Regions from separate parts of the Streptomyces sp. NPDC126510 genome, predicted to be linked through region 1. Evidence: riboswitches for the same ligand, from Rfam matches in the RefSeq annotation. Region 1 holds a riboswitch; each other region holds the start of a gene.

Region 1 (5,415 bases):
CGCGAGCAACCCCTACCCCGCCTACGCCTGGCTCCGCGAGCACAGCCCCGTCCACAAGACGCGGCTCCCGAGCGGTGTGGAGGCCTGGCTGGTCACGCGGTACGCCGACGCCAAGCAGACGCTCGCCGACCACCGGCTCTCCAAGAACCCGGCGCATCACGACGAACCGGCGCACGCCAAGGGGAAGACGGGCATCCCCGGCGAGCGCAAGGCCGAGTTGATGACGCATCTGCTGAACATCGACCCGCCGGACCACACCCGGCTGCGGCGGCTGGTGTCCAAGGCGTTCACACCCCGCCGGGTCGCCGAGTTCGCGCCGCGCGTGCAGGAGCTCACCGACACGCTGATCGACGGCTTCGCGGCGAAGGGATCCGCCGACCTGATCCACGAGTTCGCCTTCCCGCTCCCCATCTACGCCATCTGCGACCTGCTCGGCGTCCCGCGCGAGGACCAGGACGACTTCCGCGACTGGGCGGGCATGATGATCCGTCACCAGGGCGGCCCCAGGGGCGGTGTGGCGCGGTCGGTGAAGAAGATGCGCGGCTACCTGGCCGACCTCATCCACCGCAAGCGCGAGGCGCTGCCCGCCGAACCCGCCCTCGGCGAGGACCTCATCTCCGGCCTGATCCGCGCCTCGGACCACGGTGAGCACCTCACCGAGAACGAGGCGGCGGCCATGGCCTTCATCCTGCTGTTCGCCGGTTTCGAGACCACCGTCAACCTGATCGGAAACGGCACCTACGCCCTGCTCACCCACCCCGGACAGCGTGCCCGGCTCCAGGCGTCCCTCGCCGCCGGGGAGAGCGGCCTCCTGGAGACGGGCGTCGAGGAACTCCTCCGCTACGACGGCCCCGTCGAACTCGCCACCTGGCGTTTCGCCACGCAGTCACTCACCCTCGGCGGGCAGCGCATCGAGGCGGGCGACCCCGTCCTCGTCGTGCTGGCCGCCGCGGACCGGGACCCGGAGCGGTTCGCCGATCCGGACGCACTGGACCTCTCCCGCCGCGACAACCAGCACCTCGGGTACGGCCACGGCATCCACTACTGCCTCGGCGCCCCGCTCGCCCGGCTGGAGGGCCAGACCGCGCTCGCCACCCTCCTCACCCGCCTCCCGGACCTGCGGCTCGCCGCCGATCCGGCCGAGCTGAGATGGCGCGGCGGCCTCATCATGCGCGGGCTGCGCACGCTGCCGGTGGAGTTCGCGCCGGTAGCCCCGGCCGAAGGTGACGAAACATCAGACCTGTGATCTTCACGTGATCTGCGCGGCATGAACTTGTGACAAGTGATCGTCTGCCGATACGTTCACCCATCAACGCGGAGGGATTCACGCCGCGTAGGTCACTGCTGTCGCGTGAAAGGTCTCCGTATGCTCTCCGGGAACGGTCGGCACCGTCGCCCCCGCCAGGCTCCGGCTCTCCTCGTCGCGGCCGGAGTGACCGGCTCCGCCATCGCGATCCCGCTCCTCGGGGCCTCGGGTGCCAGTGCGGCCGACGGCACGACCTGGGACCGGGTCGCGGACTGCGAGACCGGCGGCGCGTGGAGCGAGAACAGCGGCAACGGCTACTACGGCGGCCTGCAGTTGTCCCAGGAGGACTGGGAGAGTCACGGCGGTCTCGACTACGCCGCGAGCGCCGACCTGGCCAGCCGCTCCCAGCAGATAGCCGTGGCCGAGAGAATCCTCGCCGACCAGGGAGTCGGCGCGTGGCGCACCTGCGGACTGCTCTCCGGCCTCGAGCAGGGCAAGGGGTCGGATTCCGGTTCGTCCGATGCGTCCGACTCGTCCGGTGAGGTGGACTCGCCCGGCCTGCTCGACTCGCTCGGCTCGTCCCCCTCGGACAGTCCTTCCTCTTCTCCCTCCTCGTCGCCTGACGCGTCGTCCGCCTCGAAGGATGAAACGGCCAAGCCGGACAAGTCGCCCGAATCGACCGGCTCGTCACAGGAGCGTCAGTCCGGGGACTCCTCCTCGGACACCTCCAAGAGTGACAAAGCCGACAACTCCCAGCAGGGCGACGACTCCTCGCGGCCGGCCGACACCGGCTCCGGCCGCCATCGCGGCCCCAGCGCCGACGAAACCGGCGCGCCGGACAGCGACTCTGCGGAGAAGTCCACGGGGCGTCACTCCGCGCCCGCCGAAGAGAGTTCCGGCGACGCGTCCGAAGGCGCCTACATCGTGGGCATCGGCGACAGCCTCTGGTCCATCGCCGACGCCCTTCGGGTCAGCGGCGGATGGCACGCGCTCTACGAGGGCAACGAGAAGGAGGTCGGCGCCGACCCGAACCTCATCCACCCCGGTCAGGCGCTCGCGGTCGAGGGCGAAGCGGACGAGAAGTAGCTGTTCGGGCAGTGCGGAAACGACGGCCGAAGTCACCTCGAAACCGGGTGAGTTCGCGCCCCCTTTAGTGGCTGATGTCCCGTTTGGGGGCCGTGAGAGATAGATCTCAGAAGCCCTGATCGTCTTTGAAATTCTGTGGATCTCGTGTCTACGGTCGTGACCGCTCGCCACCGCGAGCCCCGGCTGCCGCAACGCCGAATCCTGCCAGCGGCCGTACGGGAACAGTCGTCGCGTCAAGCGCCGTAGGCAGGAGCGGGGGACCCAAGGTAGGTGCCCGACCGGCCGGTTGTGCCGGAAGGGCTTGGGGTGAAGCCGCGTCCCGTGAGGGACGCGGCCGGGCAACTCAACCGGCCCGAACCCGACAGCTCACCTCGCAGGCGTCGGTGAGGGGATCTCTCCATGCTGTTTTCCGGCAAGGGCACGCACCGCCGTCCGTCCAAGGCCAGCCGCGCCATCGCCATCGCCGGCGTCACCGGTGCCGCCGTCGCCGCCCCGCTGATGGCGGTCGGCAACGCCTCCGCCGCCACCACCTCCGAGTGGGACGCGGTCGCCCAGTGCGAGTCCGGCGGCAACTGGTCCATCAACACCGGCAACGGCTACTACGGCGGTCTGCAGTTCTCCGCCTCCACCTGGTCCGCGTACGGCGGCACCCAGTACGCCTCGACCGCCGACAAGGCCAGCAAGGACCAGCAGATCCAGGTCGCCGAGAAGGTCCTGGCGAGCCAGGGCAAGGGCGCCTGGCCGGTCTGCGGCAAGGGCCTGTCGGGTGCCTCCACCGGCGGCTCCTCCAGCGACTCCGGCAGCTCCTCGCAGAGCCAGCAGAGCACCGAGACCCGCCAGACCGAGCAGCAGCCGGCCTCCCGCTCCGACGAGCGCCCGGCGGCCAAGAAGACCGTCACCACCCCGACCGGCAAGAAGGTCGAGAAGGGCGACGGCGAGTACAAGGTCGTCAAGGGTGACACCCTCGGCTCGATCGCCGCGGACAAGAAGGTCAAGGGCGGCTGGGAGAAGCTCTTCCAGCTGAACAAGGACATCGTCGAGGACGCCGACCTCATCTACCCGGGCCAGCAGCTGCACCTGAAGTAAGCAGCGGCCCACCGCCGGACCCGTCCAGGGTCCTCGGACTCCCCGCCCCGGTGCGTCATCCCCCGTACGCGCCGGGGCGGGGTTTTTTCTGCAACCGTCTTTGTTCCGTTCGGAAACAATTTACGCTCGGTTCTGTCCATGGGGTGGGCGACCCGGTGGCCGATCGCCCCGAGCCGGTTAGGCTCATGTCGCGAGCCACCGGGCCCGCACCTCGCCGGGTCCGCGCGACCCGCGTCACCGCGTCACATGAAGAAGGAGATGCTCGTGCCGTCCATCGACGTCGTCGTAGCCCGGGAAATCCTGGACTCCCGAGGCAACCCCACGGTCGAGGTCGAGGTCGGCCTCGACGACGGCAGCACCGGTCGTGCCGCCGTCCCGTCCGGCGCCTCCACGGGCGCCTTCGAGGCCATCGAGCTCCGCGACGGCGACTCGAACCGCTACCTCGGCAAGGGTGTGGAGAAGGCCGTCCTCGCGGTCATCGAGCAGATCGGCCCGGAGCTGGTCGGCTACGACGCCACCGAGCAGCGCCTGATCGACCAGGCCATGTTCGACCTGGACGCCACCGACAACAAGGGCTCGCTCGGCGCCAACGCCATCCTCGGCGTCTCCCTCGCCGTCGCCCACGCCGCCTCCGAGGCCAGCGACCTCCCCCTCTTCCGCTACCTGGGCGGCCCCAACGCGCACCTGCTGCCGGTGCCGATGATGAACATCCTGAACGGCGGCTCGCACGCCGACTCCAACGTGGACATCCAGGAGTTCATGATCGCCCCGATCGGCGCGGAGTCCTTCTCCGAGGCCCTGCGCTGGGGCGCCGAGGTCTACCACACCCTGAAGAAGGTCCTGAAGAGCAAGGGCCTGGCCACCGGCCTCGGCGACGAGGGCGGCTTCGCCCCGAACCTCGGCTCCAACCGCGAGGCCCTCGACCTCATCCTCGAGGCGATCAAGGAAGCCGGCTACACCCCCGGCGAGCAGATCGCCCTGGCGCTCGACGTCGCCGCCTCCGAGTTCTACAAGGACGGCGTCTACACCTTCGAGGGCAAGGACCGCTCGGCGGCCGAGATGACCGAGTACTACGCGGAGCTCGTCGACGCGTACCCGCTCGTCTCCATCGAGGACCCGCTGTTCGAGGACGACTGGGAGGGCTGGAAGACCATCACCGACAGGCTCGGTGACAAGGTCCAGCTCGTCGGCGACGACCTGTTCGTCACCAACCCCGAGCGCCTGGCCCGCGGCATCGAGGAGGGCGCGGCCAACGCGCTCCTGGTCAAGGTCAACCAGATCGGTTCGCTCACCGAGACCCTGGACGCCGTCGAGCTGGCCCAGCGCAACGGCTTCAAGTGCATGATGTCCCACCGCTCCGGCGAGACCGAGGACGTCACCATCGCCGACCTGGCCGTCGCCACCAACTGCGGCCAGATCAAGACCGGCGCCCCCGCCCGCTCCGAGCGCGTCGCCAAGTACAACCAGCTGCTGCGCATCGAGGAGATCCTCGACGACGCAGCGGTCTACGCGGGCCGCAGTGCCTTCCCGCGCTTCAAGGGCTGACCTTCACCCGGGTAAGCCTTAGCCAGTCGTACGTACGTCCCCGTACTCGGTCCCGTACCGTGTCCGGGGACGTACGCGCGTATGACGGTGGAGCGGGAGGCGGACAGATGGCCGTGAAGGACCGGGACCGGTTCTCCACCGCGACCAGGATCCGGTTGCTCGGCGAGCAGACCGCGGCCCGGGTCTACCGTTCCCAGACCAGGCGCCAGGCCCGCCGCTCGCGGCTGACCGGCCGGGCCGCCCTGCTCGCCCTGGTGATGTGCTCGCTGATCGTCGCCCTGGCCTACCCGATGCGGGAGTACGTCTCGCAGCGCGCCGAGATCGACGACCTCCAGCGCGAACAGCAGCAGGCCCGCGAGCGCGTCGAACGCCTGCGCGACCTGAAGGCACGCTGGCAGGACGACGCGTACGCCGAGCAGCAGATCCGGCAGCGGTTGCACTACGTCATGCCG
Region 2 (5,415 bases), on a different contig from region 1:
AGCAGGGCGACGCAGGCGATCAGCGCGAGCACCAGCAGCGTGACCGTGGTCGTGCGCAGGGTGTCGGCGTTCTCCTCGTTCCACAGGTACAGGCGCGAGCTGTCGGCGCCGAGGACTCTCGCCCCGGCCAGCGCGGAGACGGCGAGGGCGCCGGCCGCGAGCCAGTGGTCCCCGCGCCCCTCCTCCACTTGCCGGGGCTGGAAGCGGAACAGGGCGAAGCAGTAGAGCGCGAGCCCCAGCCAGAACAGCACCAGAGCCGCGTGGGCGAGCCAGGCCACCGCGTCGGCCGCGGCGAGCGTGGCGCCGAGCACGGCGATCCCCTCGGTGGCCACGCAGCGCAGGAACACCGTTCCGCGCCGCCCCTGGGCCTCCGCGGTGAGCAGCACCGCCCAGAGCACCATGGCGAGCGCCAGCAGCGCCTCGGCCAGGGGCTGCTGCCCGGCCGCGGAGAAGCCGGTACCCAGAACCGCGGCCGCCGCCACGGTGGTGAGCGCGGCCGGGGTCTCCACCCGCCACTCGTCGTGCGTCCGCTGGACGAGGCCGGCGGCCGCCGCCAGCCAGGCCGCGCAGGCCAGGGCCAGGGCGATGCGGGAGAGGACGGCGTACCCCGCCGAGTCGAGACCGGCCGACACGATGCCGGTCGCCAGCGCATACGTCGCCCACCAGGCGGCAAACGGGGAGGGACCGGACATGACGCCGATGCTAGAGAGCGGCGCGCGCGTTGGGAGAGGGGCACGCGCGCGTGCCCCTCAAAAAACGTGACGCGACCTCTCGGCCCTCTCGGTTCTCAGCCTCTCGGCCCTCAGGCTTCACTCAGGCCGGGCGCACCACGCTGTGGATCGCCGACTCGCCGTCGTAGTAGATCGATTCCTCGCGCACGTACGTGCCGGGCTTCGGCGCGTGGATCATCATGCCGTTGCCGATGTAGATCCCGACGTGGGTGACATCGTCGTAGAAGAAGACCAGGTCACCGGGTTGCGCCTGGGAGAGCGGGACCGTGGTGCCGGCGTCGACCTGGTCGTAGGTCGTGCGCGGCAGGGTGACGCCCGCGGCCTTCCAGGCGGCCTGGGTGAGGCCGGAGCAGTCGTAGGAGCCGGGTCCGACGGCGCCCCACACGTACGGCTTGCCGATCTGGGCGCGGGCGAAGGCGAGCGCCTTGTCGGCCTTGGTGGCGTACGAGGAGTCGGCCGGGGCCGTCGAGGTGGACGAGCCGGAGCCCGACGGCCCCGTCGATCCGGACGTGGAGGACCCGCCGTCCTGCTGCCGGGCGGCCTCCTCTTGCGCCTTCTGCTGCGCTGCCTGCTGCCGGGCCAGCTCATCGGCCTTGCGGGCCGCCTCCTCCTGCTTCTCCTTCTCGATCGCCGCGAGCCGGGCCTTCTCCTCGGCGGTCAGCTTCGACATCAGCTCGCGCGCGTCGGCGAGCTTGCGCTGGACGGTCGCCTTGGCGGTCTTCAGATCGCCCTGCGACTCGGTGAGCGCCTCCAGGCTCTCGGTGGCCTCCTGGCGCTTCTCCATCGTCTCGGACTGCTGCGCGATGTAATCGTCGACCGCGACCTTCTGACGGCCCGTCATCCGGTCCATCAGCTGGGTCTGGTCGAAGTAGTCCTGCGGGGTGTCCGCGAGCAGGAACGTCGCCGTGTCCGGGGCGGCGGCACCGGTGCGGTACTGGGCGGAGGCGAAGGAACCCAGCTCCTCGCGCGCCTCGTTGAGCTTCTGGGTGCGCTTCGCGACGTCGTCGATGAGGGCGTCGGCGCGTTTGCGCTGCTTCGCCGTCTTCTCCTTGGCCGCGTTGTACTTCTCGGTCGCCGACCCCGCCTGGCGGTAGAGGTCGTCGACCTTCTTCTCGACTTCTTCCAGGCTGGGCTTGTCGTCGGCCTCGGGGGCGGCGTTGGCCGACTGGGACAGCAGGGCCACGGAGGTGAGGGCCGCCGTTGCGAGGGCGGGGGTCCGTATGCCTGCCACGCGCGTACCCGTAGGACGCGACTTGCGGTGCGACGCCAAGGGAGGCGACTCCTTCCACGTTCCGCCTACCGGGTTAGCTGTCGGGTTCGGGCGGGTGGTTCGGAAGGTTTGCCCTACGGCCTCTCCGCACAGGGAGTCGGGCCGATTCACCCCAGGTTCACGGTTGGGTCCCCGGCTCCGGCTGCCGCTGCGGCACACCGGACTCGGCGGAGGCCGCGCGGCCCGGCGACGTTCGCCGGTGGGGGTCATGCGGCCTGGTCGCACCGTAGCCAACTCGTGTGGTCCCTGTGAAGGTTGATGGGTGATATGCCCGATACATTTTCGTGACCTTATTCCTGAGCGTTGCCGAGAGTGAACGATCAAGGGGGATTGGGCAGGGAAAGTCCATACTTGTCGGGCATGTAGCAGGGCGTGATCGCGCCGTCATGGAGGGCGACAATGCGCCGCCGGGCGGTCGGCGGGGCCCCGGGCGCGCGGCGATGTTCTCAGGGCGGCGGCGGGCTGTCAGTGGGGCGCCCTAGACTCGGAGAGCGATGAGCAGCCTCTTTGACGACAGCTTCCTGGCCAACCTCCAGGCCCAGCGGGGCCCCGCGGACGAGCCCCCGCCGCCACCCGAGGACGATCACGTTCCGGAGCCGATCCCGGACGATCTGTTCGGCGGGAAGTTCGACGTGCCCCCGGACCGGGACGCCTACTACCGGGACGGAGCCCCCCGCCCGGTGGTGGACACCGCCGCCCTCCTGGAGGGGCTGAACGACAACCAGCGCGCCGCCGTCGTCCACTCCGGCTCCCCGCTGCTCATCGTGGCCGGCGCCGGCTCCGGCAAGACCCGTGTGCTCACGCACCGCATCGCCCACCTGCTCGCCGAGCGGGACGTGCACCCGGGCCAGATCCTCGCGATCACCTTCACCAACAAGGCCGCCGGCGAGATGAAGGAGCGTGTCGAGCAGCTCGTCGGCCCGCGCGCGAACGCCATGTGGGTCATGACCTTCCACAGCGCGTGCGTGCGCATCCTCCGCCGGGAGAGCAAGAAGCTCGGCTTCACATCGTCCTTCTCGATCTACGACGCCGCCGACTCCAAGCGCCTGATGGCCCTGGTCTGCCGCGACCTGGATCTCGACCCCAAGCGCTTCCCGCCGAAGTCCTTCAGCGCCAAGATCAGCAACCTGAAGAACGAGCTGATCGACGAGGAGGACTTCGCCGCCCAGGCCACCGACGGCTTCGAGAAGACGCTCGCCCAGGCCTACGCCATGTACCAGTCGCGGCTGCGCGAGGCGAACGCCCTCGACTTCGACGACCTGATCATGACGACGGTCAATCTCCTGCGCGCCTTCCCGGACGTCGCCGAGCACTACCGCCGCCGTTTCCGGCACGTCCTGGTGGACGAGTACCAGGACACCAACCACGCGCAGTACGCCCTGGTCCGCGAGCTGGTCGGCACCTCCGAGCACCCCGTCGACGTGCCGCCCGAGGCCGAGATCCCGCCCGCCGAGCTGTGCGTGGTGGGTGACGCCGACCAGTCGATCTACGCCTTCCGCGGCGCGACGATCCGCAACATCCTCCAGTTCGAGGAGGACTACCCGGACGCCACGACGATCCTGCTGGAGCAGAACTACCGCTCCACCCAGACGATCCTCAGCGCCGCCAACGCCGTCATCGAGCGCAACGAGTCCCGCCGCCCCAAGAACCTGTGGACCAACGCGGGCACCGGCGCCCGGATCACCGGCTACGTCGCCGACACCGAGCACGACGAGGCACAGTTCGTCGCCGAAGAGATAGACCGCCTCACGGACGCCGGCGAGGCCAAGGCCGGCGACGTCGCCGTCTTCTACCGCACCAACGCCCAGTCCCGTGTCTTCGAAGAGATCTTCATCCGCGTCGGCCTGCCCTACAAGGTCGTCGGCGGCGTCCGCTTCTACGAGCGCAAGGAGGTCCGGGACGTCCTGGCCTACCTGCGCGTCCTGGCCAACCCCGAGGACTCGGTGCCGCTGCGCCGGATCCTCAACGTCCCCAAGCGGGGCATCGGCGACCGCGCCGAGGCGATGATCGACGCCCTCTCGCAGCGGGAGAAGATCAGCTTCCCGCAGGCTCTGAAGCGCGTCGACGAGGCGTACGGCATGGCCGCGCGCTCCACCAACGCCGTCAAGCGGTTCAACACGCTGATGGAGGACCTGCGCACCATCGTCGAGTCCGGCGCAGGACCGGCCACGGTGCTGGAGGCCGTCCTGGAGCGCACCGGCTACCTCGCCGAGCTCCAGGCCTCCACCGACCCGCAGGACGAGACCCGGATCGAGAACCTCCAGGAACTCGCCGCCGTCGCCATGGAGTTCGAACAGGAGCGCGGCGAGGACGAGCAGGCCTCCCTGTCCGACTTCCTCGAACAGGTTGCCCTGGTCGCCGACTCCGACCAGATCCCCGACGAGGAGGACGGCGACGGCGTCATCACACTGATGACCCTGCACACCGCCAAGGGCCTGGAGTTCCCGGTCGTCTTCCTGACCGGCATGGAGGACGGCGTCTTCCCGCACATGCGCGCCCTCGGCCAGACCAAGGAGCTGGAGGAGGAGCGGCGCCTGGCCTACGTCGGCATCACGCGCGCGCGGGAGCGGCTGTACCTGACGCGGTCCACGCTGCGCAGCGCCTGGGGCCAGCCGTCGTACAACCCGCCCTCCCGCTTCCTGGAGGAGATCCCGCCGACCCACGTGGAGTGGAAGCGGACGGGGGCCACCGCGCCCGCGTCCTCCGGGCCGGTCTCGGCGGTGGCGGCCTCGCTGTCGTCGTCCCGCTCGCGCTCGTCGGCGTCGGGCGCCTCCGGTTTCGCCACGCGCCGCACCTCCGAGAAGCCGGTGGTGTCCCTGGCGGTCGGGGACCGCGTCACGCACGACCAGTTCGGGCTCGGGACCGTCGTCGCGGTCAAGGGCACGGGCGGCAACGCCGAGGCGACGATCGACTTCGGCGAGACCAAGCCGAAGCGGCTGCTGCTGCGGTACGCGCCGGTGGAGAAGCTGTAGCGCCGTGAGGTGAACCGGCGGGCCCCGCACGCTCGACGCGGGCGGGGGCTGCCGGGACGTTACGTCGGGTCGAGGCTACGTCGGGTCGATGCCGTGGCTGCGCAGCCACGGGAGCGGGTCGATCGCCGAGCCGCCGCCCGGGCGCACCTCGAAGTGCAGGTGCGGACCGGTCGAGTTGCCCGAGTTGCCGGAACGCGCGATCTGATCGCCGGCCTTCACGGCCGTACCCGAGGGCACCGTGTAGGTGGAGAGGTGGCAGTACCACGTCTCCGTGCCGTCCTTCGCGGTCAGGATCAGCATGTTGCCGTACGCGCTGTTCCACTGGGTGCGCACGGTGCCGTCGGTCGCGGCCATCACCGTCGTGCCGTACGAGACGGGGAAGTCGATGCCGGTGTGCAGGGACATCCAGTTGATGCCGGACTGGCCGTAGTAGGCGCTGAGT
Region 3 (5,415 bases), on a different contig from region 1:
CCGCGCCGATCCGGTCGTAGCGTACGGTGGCGATGAACTCGCCGCCCACTGTGGCCGCGAGTCCCACCCGGTCCACAAAGTCGTGGTGCGTGAAGCGGTGGACGTCCTTGGCGGACAGGCGAGGGTACGGCGCGAAGAAGCGGTAGTACTTCGACTCGTCGGAGACCTGCTCATAGAAGCTGACCAGGCGATCGGCGTCATCAACGGTGATGGGCCGGATGCGCGCGGTACCCCCGTCGCGCAGCACCACGTCGGCTTCCCAGTGGGCGGGATACTCGTGCCGGTCCGGCGAGGTCTGCATGGGCCCCAGAGTACGGCTAGCGCCTGACAGCGGCGCGAGGCAGTCTGTGGAGGGCGTCAGTCGGGTCGAGGCCGCGATCCGACGGCACCCCGGGAGTGGAACGCGAGGACCGCTCCGGGAGGGCTTCACGATATGGGAAACTGGTCTAGACAACCCTGAAAACCGAAGGGCAGCAACACATGGCTGAGCGCCGCGTCAACGTCGGCTGGGCCGAGGGTCTCCACGCCCGCCCCGCCTCCATCTTCGTCCGAGCCGCCACGGCCGCAGGCGTCCCGGTGACGATTGCCAAGGCTGACGGCAACCCCGTCAACGCGGCCTCCATGCTGGCCGTCCTGGGCCTCGGCGCCCAGGGGGGCGAGGAGATCGTCCTCGCCTCCGACGCCGAGGGCGCGGACGCCGCCCTCGACCGGCTGGCGAAGCTGGTCTCCGAGGGTCTCGAGGAACTGCCCGAGACCGTCTGATGTCCCGAGCGCCCGATGCGGCGCACAGCGAAGGGCTCGTCCGAATTCACCGGGCGGGCCCTTCGCCATTTCCGGGCCATTCCGGGCAGGAATTCCCGTGTCCGGGCAGCAGAAATAGGCCCCCGAGAATTCATCTCTCTTTGTATACGGCTGTCGTGTTAATGCCGCAGGCTCGCCGTGTTTACGGGATGTTGCGAGTTCCTCACACGGTCGGCGCGTTCCTCCGCGGAGCCGAGGCGCAGACGGTGCGCGCCGGTCGCGCGCTCGGTGTGCAGCGCCGTGACCGCCCGGGCGCGCTCGCCGTCCCCGCGCGCCACCGCGTCCACGATCGCTCCGTGCTCCGCCCAGGACTCCACCGGGCTGAGCGGCGCCTGCACGGCGTACATCCACGTGATCTTGTGGCGGAGCTGGGTGAGCATCGAGGTCAGGGCGGGGCTGCCGGAGGCCTGGGCGAGCGTCTCGTGGAACCAGGCGCCGAGGGAGCGCAGGTCGTCGCTGTTGCCGCGACGGGCCCGGTCCTGGCCCAGCCGGACCAGTCCGCGCAGGACCTTCAGATGCGCCTCGGTGCGGCGCTGGGCGGCGCGGGCCGCACCGAGCGGCTCCAGGAGCATCCGCATCTCCAGCAGGTCGCCGGCCTCCTGCTCGGTGGGTTCGGCCACGCACGCGCCCGCGTGCCGGCGGGTCACCACGAAGCCCTCGGCCTCCAGCGTGCGCAGCGCCTCCCGGACGGGCACCCGCGAGACGCCGTAGCGGCGGGCGAGGAGTTCCTCGGTGAGCCGGCTGCCGCGTGCGTGGACACCCGCGACGATGTCGTCCCGGATGGCGGTGCACACCGAGTGCGCGGGAATACGCATGACCGACCTCCGCTTAATCCCCGTGAAACGCCGGCGAGCGGCGCGTGATTCTGTGACTCTATTGCAATGAGCCGGAATTTCCGACGGCAGGCGGGAATCCAGGGATATTTTTTGGACAGCGGGCATCCGGCGGCACCTCACGGGTCATCCGGCGGGCGTCCGGAAAACACCGAAAGCCCCGGCTCGGGGAGCCGGGGCTTCGGAAACGGTGGAGGGTCCGGGTCAGACGCCGACGCCGTGCGAGCGGAGGTAGGCGACCGGGTCGATGTCCGAGCCGTACTCGGGGCTCGTACGCGCCTCGAAGTGCAGGTGCGGGCCGGTGACGTTGCCGGTCGCGCCGGACAGGCCGATCTGCTGACCGGGGGTGACCTTCTGACCCACCGAGACGCCGATGGAGGACAGGTGGCCGTACTGGGTGTACGTCCCGTCGTTCATCTTGATCACGATGTTGTTGCCGTAGGAGCCGCCCCAGCCGGCCTCGACGACCTCGCCCATGCCGACCGCGTGGACGGAGGTGCCGGTGGCGGCGTGGAAGTCCACGCCGGTGTGGCTGCCGGAGGACCACAGGCCGCTGCTGGCCTTGTAGCCGGTGGAGACGTACGAGCCGGAGATCGGGGCCACGTAGGCGTTGAGGCGCTTGCGCTCGGCCTCGCGGGCGGCGCGCTCCTTGACCTCGCGGGCCTTCTCGGCCTCCGCCTTGGCCTTCTCCGCCACCTCGGCGGCCCGCTTGCGGGCGGCCTCCTCGGCCTTCCGCTTGGCGGCGGCCTCTTCGGCGGCCTGCCGCTGCGCGACGGCCTGGGCGTCGATCTGCTGGGCCACGGTGTCACCCATGGTGACGACCGGGGTGAGGCCGGTCTGCTCGGCGCTGGGCTCGGCGGCGAAGGCCGCGGGGGCCGCCACGGTGCCGATCACGCCGGTGGTGGCGAGGGCCGCGACACCCGCCGCGCGGGCGGTACGGCGCTGGATCCTGCTGGGACGACGGTGCTTCCCGGTGGCGCGAGTGAACGCCATGTGGTGGCTGGTCCTTTCCTTCCCTCTCGCCTACCGGGTTAGCTGACGGGTTCGGAGCAGGAAGGTCTCCTACGGACTCCCTCGCGGCACGCGCGGGCGTCCGATTCACCCCAGGGACTGCGATGGGTCCCCGGCTCCCCTGGCTCGCGCCGTACGGGGACTCGGCGATGACTGTCCGGTGCCGCGGGTGCGGCGCACTGCCTGACGAACAGCCCGGACGACGCTAAGCGGCGCCACTTTCAATTCCCAAACGGATCCCAGCTTTTGTAGCGCATCCCACAGGGCAGACAGGCAACTCCCATCCCAATTCGGGCATAAAGGGGCCCTGGTGCCTTCGAAGACATCCAGGGCCCCTCAGCGCGCGTGCCGCTACTCGGCGGCGACGACGCTGACTTCGCCGATGCCGAGGGCCTCGACAGGCGCCTTGATCTGCGCCGCGTCACCGACGAGGACGGTCACCAGCCGGTCCACCGGGAAGGCGCTGACGGCCGCCGCGGTGGCCTCCACCGTGCCGGTCGCGGCGAGCTGCCGGTACAGCGTGGCCTGGTAGTCGTCGGGCAGATGCTGCTCGACCTGGTCGGCCAGCGTGCTCGCGACGGCCGCTGCCGTCTCGTACTTCAGCGGCGCGACGCCGACCAGGTTCTGCACGGCGACGTCCCGCTCGGCGTCGGTCAGCCCCTCAGCGGCGAGGGTACGCAGCACCGTCCAGAGGTCCTCCAGAGCGGGGCCGGTGTTGGGCGTGTCCACGGAGCCGCTGATGGCGAGCATCGCCGCACCCGTTCCGTCGGGGGCGGACCTGAGGACCTGGCCGAACGCCCGTACGCCGTAGGTGTAGCCCTTCTCCTCGCGCAGGACGCGGTCCAGGCGCGAGGTGAGCGTGCCGCCGAGGCAGTACGTGCCGAGCACCTGCGCGGGCCACACGCGGTCGTGCCGGTCCGGGCCGATCCGGCCGATCAGCAGCTGCGTCTGGACCGCGCCCGGGCGGTCCACGATGACGACCCGGCCGGTGTCGTCGGCGGTCACCGGCGGCACGGGCCGCGGCTCGGCCGGGGAGCCCGTCCAGGCGCCCAGCGTGTCCCCGAGCAGGGCGTCGAGGTCGATGCCGGTGAGGTCCCCGACGACCACGGCGGTGGCCGTGGCCGGGCGGACGTGCTTCTCGTAGAAGGCGCGTACGGCCGCGGAGTCGATGGCGGCGACGGTCTCCTCGGTGCCCTGCCGCGGCCGCGACATGCGCGCGTCCGCCGGGAACAGCTCCTTGGAGAGCTCCTTGGCGCCCCGGCGGGACGGGTTGGCCAGCTCGTGCGGGATCTCGTCGAGACGGTTGGCGACCAGCCGCTCGACCTCGCTGTCGGCGAACGCGGGGGCCCTCAGGGCGTCGGCGACCAGTCCCAGTCCCTTGGTGAGCCGGGAGGCCGGCACCTCCAGACTGAGCCGGACGCCGGGGTGGTCGGCGTGCGCGTCGAGGGTGGCGCCCGCGCGCTCCAGCTCGGCGGCGAAGTCCTCGGCGGAGTGCTTGTCGGTGCCCTCGGAGAAGGCCCGGGCCATGATCGTGGCCACACCGTCGAGGCCGGCGGGCTCGGCGTCCAGGGGGGCGTCGAGCAGCACCTCCACAGCGACGACCTGCTGGCCGGGGCGGTGGCAGCGCAGCACCGTGAGGCCGTTGTCGAGCGAGCCGCGCTCGGGGGCCGGGAAGGCCCACGGCTTGGCGTCGCCCGCCTGCGGCCGGGGGTGGAAGTCCATCGTGGCGAGCTCGGTCACCGGGCCGCCTCCTCGTTCTCGTCCTGGTCGGCGGGGGCTTCGGGGGCGGTCGGCTCGTAGACGAGCACCGCGCGGTTGTCGGGCCGCAGGCGGGCCTTGGCGACCTCCTGGACCTCCTCCGGCGTGATCTCCAGCACGCGCTGGACGGCGGTCAGGGCGAGCTGCGGGTCACCGAACAGCACGGCGTACCGGCACAGTTCGTCGGCGCGGCCCGCGACCGTACCGAGCCGGTCCAGCCACTCGCGCTCCAACTGGGCCTGGGCGCGCTCCATCTCCTCGGCCGTGGGGCCCTCCTCGGCGAACCGGGCGAGCTCCTCGTCGATGGCGGTCTCGATGACCGGGACCTCCACGTCACCGGACGTCTTCACGTCCAGCCACCCCAGGGAGGGTGCCCCGGCGAGCCGCAGCAGGCCGAAGCCGGCCGCCACGGCCGTACGGTCGCGGCGCACGAGCCGGTTGTACAGGCGGGAGGACTCGCCGCCGCCGAGGACGGTGAGGGCCAGGTCGGCCGCGTCGCACGCGCGCGTGCCGTCGTGCGGCAGCCGGTAGGCGGCCATCAGGGCACGGGCCGGGACCTCCTCCTCGACGACCTCGCGCAGCTGGTCGCCGATGGTCTCCGGCAGCGAGCCGTCGCGCGGGGCGGGCTTGCCGTCGTGGCCGGGGATGGAACCGAAGTACTTCTCGACCCAGGCGAGGGTCTGCTCCGGGTCGATGTCGCCGACCACGGAGAGCACGGCGTTGTTCGGCGCGTAGTAGGTGCGGAAGAAGGCGCGCGCGTCCTCCAGGGTCGCCGCGTCCAGGTCGGCCATCGAGCCGATCGGGGTGTGGTGGTAGGGGTGGCCCTCCGGGTAGGCGAGGGCGGTCAGCTTCTCGAAGGCGGTGCCGTAGGGGACGTTGTCGTAGCGCTGGCGGCGCTCGTTCTTGACGACGTCGCGCTGGTTCTCCATCGACTCGTCGTCGAGCGCGGCCAGCAGCGAGCCCATGCGGTCGGCCTCCAGCCAGAGGGCGAGCTCCAGCTCGTGGGCGGGCA
Region 4 (5,415 bases), on a different contig from region 1:
CCGCGGATGCTCCTGCGCCAGCAGCGAGTCCAGCGCCCGGGCCAGTTGCCCGGCCCGCTCCCGGGTCGCGACGACGACGCTCGTGAAGGGCGGCTCCCCGGGTTCGCCGAGGCCGGCGGGCCCGCATTCCATCCGGGCCCGTTCCGCCAGCACGGTCTTCGGATCCACCCCCTCCGGCACCTGCCCGAGCAGCGTCCCCACGGGCCGTCCGCCTCTCCTGACCAGCACGAACACCTCTCCGTGCGTCACGGGCGGACTCCCCGGGCCGGGTCTGAGCACCGCCTCGTCACCGTCGAGGTCCAGCTCGGCGACCTGCACCGCCCCGATGTCCAGGAACCGCCGTATCTCCTCCTGCGCACGCACCGAACGGGCCATGCGCCCACCCCCCTCGTGTGTCAGGTACGGCGCAGCCGAGCCGCGCCCTTGAGCGTCCGCGTGGCCAGCGACGCGAGCTGCGGCCTGCCGCGGACGAAGCTGTGCGCGCGGCGTGCCGGTTCGCGGCTCAGCCAGTGCAGCGCCGCGCCCACCCCCGGACGGGTCACCGCGCCCTCGTACACGGGCAGTTCGCCCGTCTTCAGCGCGTCCTTGTACTCGGCCGCGCCCCGCCCCAGGTCGAGCATGGCGACACCGGCGGCGGCCGCCGCCTCGGCCATGCGCAGGTGCAGCACCAGACCCGGCGAGAACTTCGCGAACTCCGGGTCGTAGGCCGGGAACCAGCAGGCCAGCACGGAGGCCGAACGCAGTCCGAAGTGTGCGGCGACGGGCCGCTCACCGGCGTACAGCACGGACAGCGTGCCGCTGCACTCCGGCGCCCGGGTCCGGGCCAGCTGCCCGACGAGCCGCGTGATCCACTCCTGGGCGAACCGGTCCCGGCGGCCGGTCCTGCGGTACTGCGCGGACTTCCACTCCATGAGCGTGCGCAGCGCGGCCGGGTCGCGTTCGTCGAACACGAACCGCAGCTCACCGGCCTGCCGGCCGAGCCTGCGCTCCTTGGCCAGGGTCGTCTTCAGGAACTTCGGCGACTGCGCGCGCAGCACCGACTCGTACGTCTCGTAGCCCTTCTCCACGTCGACGACGTAGGTGGCGTGCTCCTCGGCCGCGTACCGGACGAACAGCCGCTGCTCGGCCTCCAGATTGTCGAAGGCGAAGCTCGACACCGAGCAGGCCTTCAGGAGTTCGCCCGTCTCCACGTCCAGGCCGGGCCGCAGGATCGCGCCCTGCGCGTCCGAGACACCGAGCCCGATCGCCCGGCCCTGTCCCAACGGGCCCCGCTCATAGGGCAGGAAGCCGGACGGCTCCGGACCTTCGTACACCACCGCGATCCGGGCCCCCGGCCTGAACAGGCCGACGGCTTCGGTGAACTCCGGCTCCATGAAAGGGTTGCGCGGTGCGTCCGAGGCGGCGCGCAGCGCACGCCAGCGCTCCCTCTCCCCTTCACCGAGCTCCCCGGGCCCAGCCACACGAATGCGCCCACTGCTCAACCCGACCCCCCGATCAAGTCCCCCCTGGACACTTGGAAGGTACCGCTCTATGCGGCCCCACGGGTAGGTAGCGGAGCATGTTGTTGCCAACTGGTGCAGAGGCCTTCAACCGGGCAATCGGCGTGCGCCGTCCGATGAAACGAAGGGGCGCGCTGTCCGTATTCTCTGATCATGGCCGCACCCATCGCATATTCACTCATCGCCACCGATCTGGACGGGACGCTGCTGCGCGGCGACGACACCCTGTCCGACCGGTCCCTCGCCGCGCTCGCGCGGGTGGCGGACGCCGGTGCCCAGCACCTCGTGGTGACGGGGCGGCCGGCGCCGAGAGTGCGGCCGCTCCTGGACGACCTCGGCTGCACGGGGCTCGCGGTGTGCGGGCAGGGCGCGCAGGTGTACGACGCCGGTGCGGAGCGGCTGCTGTGGTCCATCACCCTGGACCGGGAGCTGGCGGAGACCGCCCTCGGCAAGATCGAGGCCGAGGTGGGGCAGGTCTACGCGGCCGTGGACCAGGACGGGGTGGACGGGCTCACCCTGATCGAGCCGGGCTATCTGATGCCGCATCCGACCCTGCCCGCGGTCCGGGTCGAGCGGCGCGAGCAGCTGTGGGGCGAGCCCATCAGCAAGGTGCTGCTGCGGCACCCCTTCCTGACGGACGACGAGTTGGCGGCGACGGCCCGCTCGGTGGTCGGCTCGCTGGCGACGGTGACGATGTCGGGGCCCGGCACGGTGGAGCTCCAGCCGTGCGGGGTCACCAAGGCGACGGGCCTGGCGCTGGCCGCCGAGCACCTGGGGCTGCGGCCGGCGGACACCATCGCCTTCGGCGACATGCCCAACGACATCCCGATGTTCGACTGGGCCGGTCACGGCGTCGCGATGGCCAACGCCCACCCCGAACTGAAGGCCGTGGCCGACGAGGTCACCCTGTCGAACGAGGACGACGGCATCGCCGTCGTCCTCGAGCGACTGCTGGGCGGGTCGGCTCAGTACGGGCCGTTGACGTTGTCGATCGAGCCGTAGCGGTCGGCCGCGTAGTTGCAGGCCGCCGTGATGTTGGCGACCGGGTCGTACGGGTCGAAGGAGGTGCCGGGCACGTGGTAGGCGGCGAACGTCGGGTCGATCACCTGGAGCAGGCCCTTGGACGGGGTGCCCGCGGCGGCGTTCGAGTCCCAGTTGTTGATCGCCTGGGGGTTGCCGGACGACTCGCGCATGATGTTGCGGTAGATGCCGTCGTAGGAGCCCGGGATGCCCTGCTGCGCCATGATGTCCAGCGACTCGCGGATCCACCCGTCGAGGTTGTCCGCGTAGGTCTTCGCGGACGCCTGGGTGGCCTGGGCGACACCGCCGGCGGGCTTCGCGGCCGGCTTGGCGGGGGCGGACGACTGGGTCGCCGTCTTCTTCGGCGCGACCGACTTGGTGGTCTTCACCTTGAGCTTCAGACCCGGGTGGATCAGCTTCGGGTTGTCGCCGACGGCGGCGCGGTTGTCCTTGTAGAGCTGCTTCCAGCCGCCCCGGACGTCGTACTTGTCCGCGATGCGGGCGAGCGAGTCGCCCTTGGTCACGGTGTACGTGAGGGACTTGGAGGGCTTGGCCGCCTGCGGCACGGACTGTGCGGCGGGGGCGCTCTGGGGTTCGGCGCTCGCGTGCGTGGCTCCGAGGAGCGGAAGGGTGAGTGCGGCTCCACCGGTGCCGACGGCGACGATGCCTCGGGTCAGCGGGTTGGTTCTGGGGCGACGGTGCTTGCCTCGTCCGGCCATGGTGATGTTCCTCTCCGGCGCCTGCGAGGTGAGCTGTCGGGTTCGGGCCGGGAGGTGCCCGGCCGCGTACGGCACCGTGTGCCGTACGCGGCTTCACCCCGAGCCGTGCCGCTGTGCGGACCGGCGACTTACCTGGGTCCCCCGCTCCTGCCACGCGTGAGTGAGTCGGTTATGTGGGGAGTCCGGGCGGCGGCAGGATTAGGCGTCCGCCGGACAGGGCCGGAACGTATGCGAGAGCACATGTCGGGAACAAGCACCTCAGTCACACATTGCGCGGTTGACCTTGGTCGGGGGCGTTTGGGCGGCTTGATCCTTTGCTTGAGCCAAGGCTCAACTGGCTTTCGGGGGAAGGCGGTAGGGGCCGGTGTGGAGTCGGGGCGGAAATGGGGAAGAAGTGATTCAACTCACTGATCACGAGCCTGTGGGGCAATTTCCGCCAAGGGGAATTCATCGACTCATCGCGGCAAATCGTGCATATCTCGCTACCCCTGGGTAAGTCGATAAATATCTGTTCTTATAGGTTGATCGAAAACATAGCGGTCGTGATCGGATACCACCCGGCCTGTAACCACGGGCGCTGGCGGTGATCGAAACGTGACCGGATACGCTGACTCGAGTGAGGGCAGCGACCTATCGACAATCCGCGTAATCACCGGCAGACACAGCAGACAGGAGACCCCTCGTGACCGACGTCGGGCCGTTCGGGCTGAGCGTGCGGGACCAGGCTCTGGAAGCCGACGTCCAGGCCGGATTGACGGCTGTCGAGGAAGGCTTGCTCGAGGCCACCAAGAGTGACGTGCCCTTCATCACGGAGGCCGCCCAGCATCTTGTGCGGGCCGGCGGCAAGCGGTTCCGCCCGCTGCTCGTGATGCTCTCCGCCCGGTTCGGTGACCACCACGCGCCCGGGATCGTGCCGTCGGCCGTCGTCGTGGAGCTGACCCACCTCGCCACGCTCTACCACGACGACGTCATGGACGAGGCCGCCGTGCGCCGCGGTGTCGCGAGTGCGAACACCCGCTGGGGCAACTCCGTCGCGGTCCTCACCGGCGACTTCCTCTTCGCCCGGGCCTCGCACATCCTGGCCGACCTCGGCCCGGAGGCCGTCCGGGTGCAGGCCGAGGCGTTCGAGCGTCTGGTGACCGGCCAGATCCTGGAGACGGCCGGACCGCAGGACGGCCGCGACCCCATCGAGCACTACCTGGACGTGCTGGGCGGCAAGACCGGTTCGCTCATCGCGGTGTCGTGCCGGTTCGGCGCGATGATGTCCGGCGCCGACGAGACCGTCGTGGACGTGCTGACCCAGTACGGCGAGCGGCTCGGCGTCGCCTTCCAGCTCGCGGACGACGTCCTCGACATCGCCTCCGACTCCCACGAGTCCGGCAAGACCCCCGGCACCGACCTGCGCGAGGGCATCCCCACCCTGCCGGTGCTCCGGCTGCGTGAGCGCGCGGCCCGGCTCGGGCTCGCCGAGGACATCGCCCTGTGCGAGCTGCTCGACTCCGACCTCACCGACGACGACCGGCACACCGAGGCCCTTCGCCTGCTGCGCGCCCACCCGGCGCTGGAGCAGGCCCGGCGGGACACCGTCCGCTACGCCCAGGACGCCCGTTCGGCGCTGGCGCCGCTGCCCGAGTGCACCGCGAAGACGGCGCTCCAGGAGCTGTGCGACGCGGTGGTGCACCGGGCCGGCTAGCCCGTCCCTCCCGGCGACCCGGGCCCTACGACCCCTACGGGTCGGGGGAGAAGCCGCCCTCCCGTGTCATACCCCAGCAGTACGCGGAGTTGAGCCCGGGGTCTGACGTATCTCCCTGGCCGATTTGGTCAGATGGTGACCACGGAAAACACCACTCCTCACCTGTTCGGGTGAGAATGGCGGCTCAGGGACGAGTGCGTGGACGACACGGACAGCCGCCGCCGACCATGGAGGTAGGGCACACATGGCACCGTACGCATCCGACGACAGCACGACCGCCGGAGAGGTCGACGAGCAGCGCTCCGGGCGGCGCAAAGCCGCGCGGTACATCGTCCCGGTCACGGTGGTGGGGGTGGCCGCCGCGACGATCGGGCTGGTCCCCGCACTCGCCGACTCCGGTGACCCCGACCTCCCGAAGATCACCGCACAGCAGCTCATCGAGAAGATCGCGAAGTCGGACGTCCAGCAGCTGTCCGGCACGGTG

The links. A riboswitch is a leader RNA that binds a small molecule or an ion and turns the genes downstream of it on or off. The one in region 1 is predicted to bind cyclic di-AMP.
Region 2: linked by a shared signal. The riboswitch ahead of ABTX60_RS36440 (C40 family peptidase) and the one ahead of ABTX60_RS12955 (transglycosylase family protein) in region 1 are both predicted to bind cyclic di-AMP.
Region 3: linked by a shared signal. The riboswitch ahead of ABTX60_RS31595 (M23 family metallopeptidase) and the one ahead of ABTX60_RS12955 (transglycosylase family protein) in region 1 are both predicted to bind cyclic di-AMP.
Region 4: linked by a shared signal. The riboswitch ahead of ABTX60_RS23025 (transglycosylase SLT domain-containing protein) and the one ahead of ABTX60_RS12955 (transglycosylase family protein) in region 1 are both predicted to bind cyclic di-AMP.

The regions. Positions count from the first base shown of each region.
Region 1 is NZ_JBEORR010000008.1:93,629-99,043, reverse strand. Features, by position in the region: gene ABTX60_RS12965 (cytochrome P450 family protein) at 1-1,246, shown strand, start outside; gene ABTX60_RS12960 (transglycosylase family protein) at 1,367-2,332, shown strand; cyclic di-AMP (ydaO/yuaA leader) riboswitch at 2,561-2,727, shown strand; gene ABTX60_RS12955 (transglycosylase family protein) at 2,732-3,418, shown strand; gene eno (phosphopyruvate hydratase) at 3,683-4,963, shown strand; gene ABTX60_RS12945 (FtsB family cell division protein) at 5,071-5,415, shown strand, end outside.
Region 2 is NZ_JBEORR010000038.1:15,998-21,412, reverse strand. Features, by position in the region: gene ABTX60_RS36445 (SLAC1 family transporter) at 1-692, opposite strand, end outside; gene ABTX60_RS36440 (C40 family peptidase) at 814-2,001, opposite strand; cyclic di-AMP (ydaO/yuaA leader) riboswitch at 2,010-2,181, opposite strand; gene pcrA (DNA helicase PcrA) at 2,496-4,973, shown strand; gene ABTX60_RS36430 (M23 family metallopeptidase) at 5,049-5,415, opposite strand, start outside.
Region 3 is NZ_JBEORR010000027.1:41,842-47,256, reverse strand. Features, by position in the region: gene ABTX60_RS31610 (bifunctional acetate--CoA ligase family protein/GNAT family N-acetyltransferase) at 1-301, opposite strand, end outside; gene ABTX60_RS31605 (HPr family phosphocarrier protein) at 481-762, shown strand; gene ABTX60_RS31600 (GntR family transcriptional regulator) at 921-1,616, opposite strand; gene ABTX60_RS31595 (M23 family metallopeptidase) at 1,839-2,627, opposite strand; cyclic di-AMP (ydaO/yuaA leader) riboswitch at 2,640-2,804, opposite strand; gene ABTX60_RS31590 (M16 family metallopeptidase) at 2,997-4,385, opposite strand; gene ABTX60_RS31585 (M16 family metallopeptidase) at 4,382-5,415, opposite strand, start outside.
Region 4 is NZ_JBEORR010000016.1:3,143-8,557, reverse strand. Features, by position in the region: gene ABTX60_RS23040 (glycosyltransferase family 2 protein) at 1-375, opposite strand, end outside; gene ABTX60_RS23035 (GNAT family N-acetyltransferase) at 396-1,466, opposite strand; gene ABTX60_RS23030 (HAD family hydrolase) at 1,653-2,501, shown strand; gene ABTX60_RS23025 (transglycosylase SLT domain-containing protein) at 2,465-3,238, opposite strand; cyclic di-AMP (ydaO/yuaA leader) riboswitch at 3,242-3,411, opposite strand; gene ABTX60_RS23020 (polyprenyl synthetase family protein) at 3,921-4,931, shown strand; gene ABTX60_RS23015 (LolA family protein) at 5,176-5,415, shown strand, end outside.